2 regions of the Clostridium sp. AM42-4 genome follow, and region 2 is predicted to be linked to the other one. Evidence: a T-box and tRNA genes for the amino acid it is inferred to sense, from the RefSeq annotation. Region 2 holds a T-box; the other holds one or more tRNA genes.
The links. The T-box of region 2 lies ahead of leuS (leucine--tRNA ligase). A T-box ahead of a tRNA ligase gene usually reads a tRNA of that ligase, here a tRNA-Leu.

Region 1 (4,702 bases), on a different contig from region 2:
GCAGTGAACAATGACCATGCAACCCGCTACCAGATGCGCAGCGCAGACCCGGAAAACCTGGCTGCCAGCGATGCATTTTTTGCCCGCTTTATGGAAGAGGTCCACAAGCGCGGCATGCGCGTTATCATCGATGGTGTGTTTAACCACTGTGGTTCCTTTAACAAGTGGCTGGACCGCGAGAAGATCTATAGCAACCAGGGCAGCTACGAACCAGGTGCTTATGAGAGCAAAGAGAGTCCGTACTGCAGCTTCTTTAAGTTTTATAATGAGGATGCGTGGCCGGATAACGGTACCTACGACGGCTGGTGGGGACACGATACCCTGCCGAAGTTAAACTACGAGGATTCGCCGAAGCTGTTCGAATACATTATGAAGATTGCCCGTAAGTGGGTATCTGCGCCGTACCAGGTAGACGGCTGGCGTCTGGACGTGGCAGCCGATCTGGGCCATAGCAGTGAGTATAACCACAAATTCTGGCAGGAATTCCGGAAGCATGTCAAAGAGGCAAATCCGAAGGCTATCATTTTGGCAGAGCATTACGGGGACCCAAGCAGCTGGCTGGCCGGAGACCAGTGGGATACCGTCATGAACTACGATGCGTTTATGGAGCCGCTTACCTGGTTTTTAACCGGTATGGAAAAGCACAGCGATGAGTATAATGGTGCCCTCTACGGTGATGGCGTCAGCTTTTTCCGATCTATGTATTACCACATGAGCCGGATGCAGACCCAGTCTGTATTGGTGGCTATGAACCAGTTGTCAAACCACGACCATAGTCGTTTCCTGACCAGGACCAACCAGATCGTGGGACGTCTGGCCAGTGCGGGTGCGAAGATGGCAGAATTTGGAATTAATTACGGAACCTTCCGGGAAGCCATCATGGTGCAGATGACCTGGCCTGGCGCACCGACCCTGTATTACGGAGACGAGGCAGGCGTGTGCGGCTGGACTGACCCGGATAACCGCCGGACGTATCCGTGGGGATCCGAGGATTTTGAACTGATCGAGTATCACCGTTATCTCATTGACCTGCACAAGAAGCTTCCGGCCCTGCGCCGCGGTTCCTTAAAGCAGCTGCAGGCAGACCGCCAGCTCATCATGTATGGCCGCATGAGCGGGGAAAATAAGTGCGCGATCATCATCAACAACCGCGGCGATGGCAGAACCGTCAGCGTGCCGGTTTGGGAGCTTGGCATTACCGATGAAGATGTGATCACCCGCATGATGATGTCCTATGAGAGCGGCTATAACGCAGGACGGGTAGACTACCATGCAGACCACGGATATCTGACACTGGAGGTACCGGCGCACAGCGGCGTGCTGTTGTCCAGTGGGGTGCTGGTGTAAGGAATGTTCGGCCGGTGTCTGTATGACAGAACGCATATAGACTGCAGTTTTGCGGAAGAATATAGAGAAATGATGTAAATCAGATAAAGAAAAGACCTTCGTACCGGGAACTTACCACGGTGCGGAGGCCTTTTTTGGCAATTTGTATATATAAAAGTAAATGGAAAGTAAATGGAAAAGCAAAAAACTGCTTGCTTTTTGGCAGTTGGTATGATAATATAATTTTTGCTTGTCGAAGCTAGTATGGATGGGTTCCCGAGTGGCCAAAGGGGGCAGACTGTAAATCTGTTAGCTGTGCTTTCGGTGGTTCGAATCCACCTCCATCCATTTCCTGAAAAGGATATGCCGCAGTGGCGGAACTGGCAGACGCACAGGACTTAAAATCCTGCGGGACTAATCTCCCGTGCCGGTTCGATTCCGGCCTGCGGCATTAAAGCTTTTTGGCAGGACAGGCCTTGGTAGCTCAGTTGGTAGAGCAGAGGACTGAAAATCCTCGTGTCACTGGTTCGATTCCGGTCCAAGGCACTTGGATATACAAAGATTCTTATTCACATGGTTTTCACGAATTTCAAAAAAACTTGAAAAAGTGCTTGCAATCTTAGAAAACTTGTGGTAAGATATGAACTGTCCAAGAGACAACAACAAAATATGCGCGAGTGGCTCAGTTGGTGGAGTACGACCTTGCCAAGGTCGGGGTCGCGGGTTCGAGTCCCGTCTCGCGCTCTCTAAAATACGGGTTCCGAGTTATTCGGGATCCGTTATTTGTTTGTATAAATGAAATTACTGAAAGTTTTTATTTGAAGAAAACCCCAGAGGATTAATTAGGATCCTCTGGGGTTTTTGGTTTGCCATATGGAAATTCTCACATTCCTTAGCTGCCTACATCGTATTCTATTTTTGCCATGTTGTCAATCTGTCTTGAATGCATATGGTCAATCCTGGATAAATTCCAGTAGTCTTTGGAGGTATAAGGACCTTTGACCAATGGCATGTTAACACTTCCTTTCCATTATCGTTATTATAGGAGAAACAGAGACAACAAACAAGGCTTTACTTTTGCCCCAAAGTTTTCTAATATATTAGAGAACCGTGTGACTGCAAAGTGTAACGCAGTTATTACCGTTCATGCGTTGCGCAAACAGCAGGATTTGTTTGTTGTTTTTCAGCAACAAGTTAGAATATAGAGGCATTACGATGAAGTTTATTTATACCAGAATTAACGATGAAATCCGTATAGATCAGATTGAAGACCCGGAGGCGGTGATCTATGTACCGGAGCGTTTTGAGGATTGTCCGGTGACAGAGCTTGGCTCCTATGTGCTGGCGCACAGTTCTGTGGAGGAGATTCATCTTCCACCGTATGTCAGAAAGATCGGTGCGTACGGATTTTATGAGTGTGAACAACTTAAAAGAATTTATTGTTACAGCCGGGTGCTGGACCTTGGTGCCGGGCTGTTTGCGGGTGTACCTGCAGTAGAGTATCTGGATATTACGGAGTTTCCGGGTGAGCGTTCCTGCTTAAAGGAGATGTTGACAGAACTCCGGCAGACTTTGCGGGTGCAGATTCATTGTTACTGCACACGCATGCGTGTGCAGCAACGGGATTTTGCCGATGCTTCGCATTCCAAATCGGCAAAATCCGCAGCCACAACTGTATCGTACGGAATTTTCAGTTCAGAAAATTCCTACCCGTGTACAGCAATGATTCAGCCGCTGCGGCAGGCGGGGCGAAAGGAAGCAGGACAGGAAATCTTAAAACCGGGAGAAACAAAGCAGCGGGAAAGAGAACAGCAAAACTTGGATCTGTCTTCGGAGAAACTGCCGGAAGAATACGAGGCAAGACTGATCTTTCCGGAGTATTTCGAGGATTCGGTTGAGAATACACCAGCCCGCATTGTCTGCATCGAGACGCATGGCTGCGGGCACCGTTACCGGTACTGTTTTGCCGGGCGGGTGTTCCAGTACCGGGGCTACGATGAGCTTTTTCCACATGTGCAGGTGCAGGAAAAAGAAGAACTGGTCACAGAGCTGGCATTGGGAAGGCTGCTCTATCCCAAAGAATTATCGGAGAAATTCCGGGAACAGTACCAGACTTATATCCGGGAGCACTGGGAGATGGCCGGGCGGCTTTTGATCCAGGCAGATAACATGAAGAAGAATCACGTGAGCAACCTGGAACCAGGGAAACTGCCGTGGCTGGTAGAAGAGGTGCTTATGCCAAGGAAGGATCAACGCGAAACCCGGCAGCCAGAACTTGCAGCAGAACAACTCCGGAATACTGAACAAAATCAGCCGCTTCAGAATTTCTCTGCCCAGCTTTCCACATTTATTCAGATAGCTCAGGAATCCGGCGATACGGAAATGGTGAGCTGGCTGATGGAACGGCGGCATCATCTGCGGGCTGCAGATTCGATGCAGTCTGCAGGTGCAGTGCAGGATGCTGAAACGACGCAGAATTTAACTGATGACGTGGAAAATCTCATGAAATCGCAGCCGCCAAAGCGGAAACGCCGGTTTGAATTTTGAAACAGAAGAAAGGGGAAATCATAAACTATGATCGATCCAACCAGGCACAGACAGCTGGAAGAACTGAATATGGTGGAACTTTGTACCCGGATCTTCCGGAATGCCAGGAATGAACTGTACCTGAATATGCGCTATCTGGACCTTTCGTTAAGTTCGCTTGGCTTTGAGGCAGACCCGGGCTGCCGTGGTGTGGGGACAGATGGATTTGTGATCTACTATCATCCAGATTACGTCTGCGATCTGTACCAGAGGGGACGCGTGCATGTGAACCGGGCATATCTGCACATGGTGCTGCACTGCCTGTTCTGCCATATGGACACGCGCGGCAAACGGGAACCGGAACTTTGGAACCTGGCCTGCGATATTGCGGTGGAATCCATGTTGGACGACATGTATGTAAAATGCATTCGTGTGGCACCGACGCCGTTTCGCCGGGACTGGTACGGACGGCTGCATGCGAAGCTTACTGTGCTGAATGCAGAGGGTGTGTATCGCGTGCTGAAGGAAGAGCAGCTGGAGCCGAGGAGGCTGGAGCGTCTGGCGGCGGAGTTTCTGGTGGATGACCACAGTTTCTGGGATCTCCCGGAGGATTCCCCGAAGACTCCCATGGTGCGCCAGACGCAGTGGAGCAATAACCGGGAAAAGGTGCAGACCGAGATGGAAACCATGGGAAACCAGCAGGATGAGGAAAATAAAAGCATACTGGAGCAGATCCAGGTGGAGAACCGGGAACGGTATGATTACCGTCACTTTCTGCAGCGCTTTTCGGTGCTGCGGGAGGAGATGCAGGTCGACCCAGATTCCTTTGATGCGATCTTTTATACCTATG
Region 2 (4,702 bases):
CCTCTTTGGAAGCGTCTGCCGGAATGGTCACAACGCCTCTTGCCTTACCGTTGACCTGAACACCGATGGAAATCTCATCATCCTTCATGGCTTCCTCGTCGCACTCCGGCCACTGAGCGTGGAATACGCTGTCGGTGCCGCCGAGCTCCTGCCAGATTTCCTCGCCGATATGCGGTGCAAACGGAGCAAGTAAAACAGTGAAAGTCTTTAAGGTCTCTTTATCGATACCGCCGGTCTTCTTCGCCAGCTCGATCAGCTTGTTGTTGTACTCCATGAAACCGGATACCACAGTATTTAAGCTGAACTGGTTGAAACGCTGCTCGATATCGAATACCAGTTTATGACGCAGACGAACCATCTCTTTGGTCTCAGCTACATCTTTATCCTTGCTGTCCTGAACCAGGTTCCAGAAACGGCTTAAGAAACGGGAAACACCCTCGATACCGCGGTCATCCCACTCTGCATCCAGTTCCGGCGGTCCTACGAACAGCTCATACATTCTCAGTGCGTCACAGCCGTAATCTCTTACGAGGTCATCCGGGGAAACCACGTTTCCTTTGGACTTACTCATCTTGATACCATTCTTACCATTGATCATACCCTGGTTGAACAGCTTCTTGAACGGCTCATCGAAATCTACGACTCCGATGTCGTGCAGGAACTTGGTGTAGAAACGGGAGTAGAGAAGATGCAGCACTGCATGCTCTACGCCGCCGATGTACATATCAACCGGCAGATACTTATCAGCCTTCTCTTTGGAAACCAGCTCTTTGTCGTTGTGGTTGTCCACATAACGCAGGAAGTACCAGGAAGAACCAGCCCACTGCGGCATGGTATTGGTCTCTCTCTTTGCCGGTCCTCCGCACTGCGGGCACTTGCAGTTTACCCACTCATCGATGGCAGCAAGCGGTGACTCACCGGTACCGGTCGGCTGATAACTCTCAACCTCCGGAAGACGTAACGGAAGCTCCTCTTCCGGAACCGCTACGTTGCCGCACTTCGGGCAGTGAACGATCGGGATCGGCTCACCCCAGTAACGCTGTCTGGAGAATACCCAGTCACGCAGCTTGTAGTTGACAGTCTTCTTACCAAAGCCCATCTTCTCGATCATTTCCGGAGCTTCTTTCTTCAGTACGGAAGACTCCATACCGTTCCAGTCGCCGGAGTTGATCATGGTGCCGGATGCCTCGGTATAAGCCTCGGTCATGTTCTCAATCTCTTTGCCGTCTTTTGCGATAACCTGGATGATCGGGATGTTAAACTTCTTAGCGAACTCGAAGTCACGGTCATCGTGAGCTGGTACGCACATGATCGCGCCGGTACCGTAATCTGCCAGTACATAGTCGGACAGCCAGATCGGAACCTTTGCACCGTTTAACGGGTTGATCGCATAGCTTCCGGTGAATACGCCGGTCTTCTCTTTGTCCTGCATACGGTCTACGTTGGAACGCATGGAAGAATCGAAGATGTATTTCTCAACAGTCTCTCTGGTCTCGTCGGTAGCCAGGCTCTTTGCCATAGCATGCTCCGGAGCCAGTACCATGAAGGTAGCTCCGTGCAGGGTATCCGGGCGGGTGGTGTAAACGGTGATCTTCTCATCTCTTCCCTCAACCTGGAAATCAACCTCAGCACCGTAGGATTTGCCGATCCACTCGCTCTGCATCTTTTTCACCTTCTCCGGCCAGTCAAGCTTGTCCAGATCGTTTAAGAGACGGTCCGCATAAGCGGTAATCTTTAACATCCACTGACGCAGGTTCTTCTTGGTAACCGGGGAACCACAGCGCTCGCAGCAACCGTTTACTACTTCCTCGTTTGCCAGACCGGTCTTACAGGATGGGCACCAGTTGATCGGGAACTCTTTCTCGTAAGCAAGGCCTTTCTTGAACATCTGTACAAAGATCCACTGGGTCCATTTGTAGAACTCCGGATCGGTAGTATTTACTTCCATATCCCAGTCGTAAATTGCTGCGATCTCGTTGATCTGGCGTTTGATGTTCTTGATGTTCTCAGCGGTAGATTTTGCCGGATGAACGCCCATCTTGATCGCATAGTTCTCTGCCGGAAGACCAAATGCGTCCCAGCCCATCGGATGGATGACATAATGGCCCTTTAACATCTGGTAACGGCTCCATACGTCGGAGATAACGTAGCCTCTCCAGTGACCTACATGAAGTCCGCTGCCGGACGGATACGGGAACATATCCAGGCAGTAATATTTCGGCTTTTTGCCGTCATTGACATTGATCGGGTTTTTCTCCCAGTTTTCACGCCACTTTTTCTCAATAGCGCTATGGTTGTAACTTGCCATGATTCTTCCTCCTGATTGCTTTTTAAGGAATGAAAGCAATAAAAAATGCGCCTCTGGACTTAGTGTCAGAGACGCAGGATATTCTTTCGCTTTTGATCCTTACGCGGTACCACTCTGCTTCATGCTTTCGCATGCGCTTTTGATCCGATAACGGCGGATGTCCGTCCCGGCCTACTTTCCACTAGAAACGCAACGGTATGAATACGAAACCATTACGAAACGAAAAGGGTTCGGCGGGCTGCTCCGAGACCAGTTTCTGCGCACATTCTTACTGTCTTGCACCTTCCGGCAGCTCTCTGAAAAGTCCGTCACGCATACTTTTTCCCTTCATTGCATTTTCCGTTACTATTCATAGAAACGAACGGTAACATTTCCATGCCTTTTAATTTAGCATAATTGGAAATCTGTGTCAAGGGTGGATTTCGTCATGCTTCCGTGCGCATGTGCACGGCAACGGGATTTTGCCGGTGCTTTGGCAGGTCTTTGTTTACTTTTCATACTGCCCCAGATCAATCTCGCCGGAGAATACCTCCACCGCCGGTCCGGTCATAAACACATGTCCGCTCTCGCGGTCCCAGGTGATCTCTAAGTTTCCGCCGATCAGCTGGACCTCCACGGTATCCTCTACCAGTCCCAGCATCATGCTCGCAACGGCACTGGCCGTCGCTCCGGTTCCGCAGGCCCAGGTTTCCCCGCTACCCCGCTCCCAGACACGCATCTGCAGATGGGTCCGGTCGATCACACGGATAAACTCACTGTTCACCCGGTCCGGGAAGCGCTCATGCATCTCATAAGCCGGTCCGATCTTCTCTAAATCCAGGCAGTCCACATCGTCGACATAATAAACGGCATGCGGATTTCCCACATCGATTCCGGTAAATTCCAGGATTCTTCCTTCGATCTGGATTTTCTCCGGCAGCTCACTGGTCAGTTTGGGAATCCCCATATCTACTTTTACGGTTTTGACTTTTCCGTTTTCCACCTGCATATCCAGATATTTGATGCCGCCAAGGGTTTCCACGGAGATCTGCGGCTTGTCTACAATTCCATGATCATACGCATATTTTCCGACGCAGCGGATGCCGTTTCCGCACATGCTGCCCTCGCTTCCATCTTCATTGAACATCCGCATGCGGCAGTCAGCCACCTCAGACGGGCAGATGAGGATCAGGCCATCGGAACCAATGCCAAAATGACGTTCACTCACCAGCTTTGCCACGCGCGCCGGATCCTCCACGGTCTCCTCAAAACAGTTCACATAGACGTAATCGTTTCCGATTCCCTGCATTTTTGTAAATTTCATAAACTCCTCCAACTGTATTTTTTTATTTCTGTAAATCATCTGTCTGGCACAGCCAGCATCTGCAAAACGTTTGCAGGATCTGCCACCTTCTCCTTACATCAGACTGATGACCATCTGGGCCGTCTCCAGCATATTGGTCCCGCTGTCCATGCTGCACTTTTGTATGTAGCGGTGTGCCTCTTCCTCTGTCATGTTGTTGCGCTCCATAAGAAGGGCCTTCGCCTGGTTGATGATGGCCCGTTCCTTCTCATCTCTCTGCTTCGGCTGCTGGCGCAGCTTCTTTCTGCGTCTCGCCTGCGCCTGGACGATCATCTCCAGTGTTCCGACCAGATCATGCACCTTTAAGGGCATCGGCAGGCAGACCACTTGCTCCGGGGTACCGGCCGACCATTTGCTTGGGGATGAGATCATCAGCATACTGAATTCCGGGCTCATGCAGTCATGAAGCTCCGAATACAGCATATCCGTCAGACGGTAACCGCACACAATGATCCCGCTGTTTAGATCATCCAGCTGAGACAGTACCTGCGCTCCGGAGGTGCATACAGCGATCACTGGAAAGCCGTTTCTCAGCAGTATGTTTTTTATGCTTTTTGCGTCTTCCGGCTTGGAAAATGCCACAATGATATTCGCCAAACTACTCACCTCCAGGTTTTGTTATCCGGTGATTCTGAAAGCTGTTTCCATAACCAGACATGGCCGGATCAGAACTTATACAAATATTCCTGAACCTCCCAGTCCGTTACCTCTGCACGAAATTTCTTCCACTCTGAATTCTTTGCTTCAAGATATTTGGTATAAATGTGGTTTTCAAGCAGCTCTTTTGCAAAATCACTGCCGGCAAAGGCATCGATGGCTTCTCCGAGCGTCTGCGGCAGCTGCTCGATACCAAGGCTGCGGATTTCCTCGTCTGTCAGGGCAAACACGTTTCGGTCCACACTCGGCGGCGGGGTCATCTCTTTTTTGATGCCATCCAGGCCAGCTGCAAGGCAGGCTGCAAGTGCCAGATACGGGTTCACGGCAGAATCCGGACAGCGCAGCTCAATGCGGGTGCTGTCACCCTTGGAGCTCGGGATGCGGATCAGGGCACT

Region 1: it encodes a tRNA-Leu, which carries the amino acid that the T-box ahead of leuS (leucine--tRNA ligase) is inferred to sense. The anticodon was not compared.

Annotation. Positions count from the first base shown of each region.
Region 1 covers NZ_QUIK01000002.1:158,417-163,118, reverse strand. The annotation lists gene DW922_RS02115 (glycoside hydrolase family 13 protein) at 1-1,347, shown strand, start outside; tRNA gene DW922_RS02110 (tRNA-Tyr) at 1,593-1,674, shown strand; tRNA gene DW922_RS02105 (tRNA-Leu) at 1,692-1,777, shown strand; tRNA gene DW922_RS02100 (tRNA-Phe) at 1,800-1,872, shown strand; tRNA gene DW922_RS02095 (tRNA-Gly) at 1,998-2,070, shown strand; gene DW922_RS02090 (leucine-rich repeat protein) at 2,542-3,873, shown strand; gene DW922_RS02085 (VWA-like domain-containing protein) at 3,901-4,702, shown strand, end outside.
Region 2 covers NZ_QUIK01000012.1:10,611-15,312, reverse strand. The annotation lists gene leuS (leucine--tRNA ligase) at 1-2,308, opposite strand, end outside; T-box leader at 2,373-2,648, opposite strand; gene dapF (diaminopimelate epimerase) at 2,796-3,611, opposite strand; gene DW922_RS10685 (ANTAR domain-containing protein) at 3,705-4,247, opposite strand; gene glnA (type I glutamate--ammonia ligase) at 4,316-4,702, opposite strand, start outside.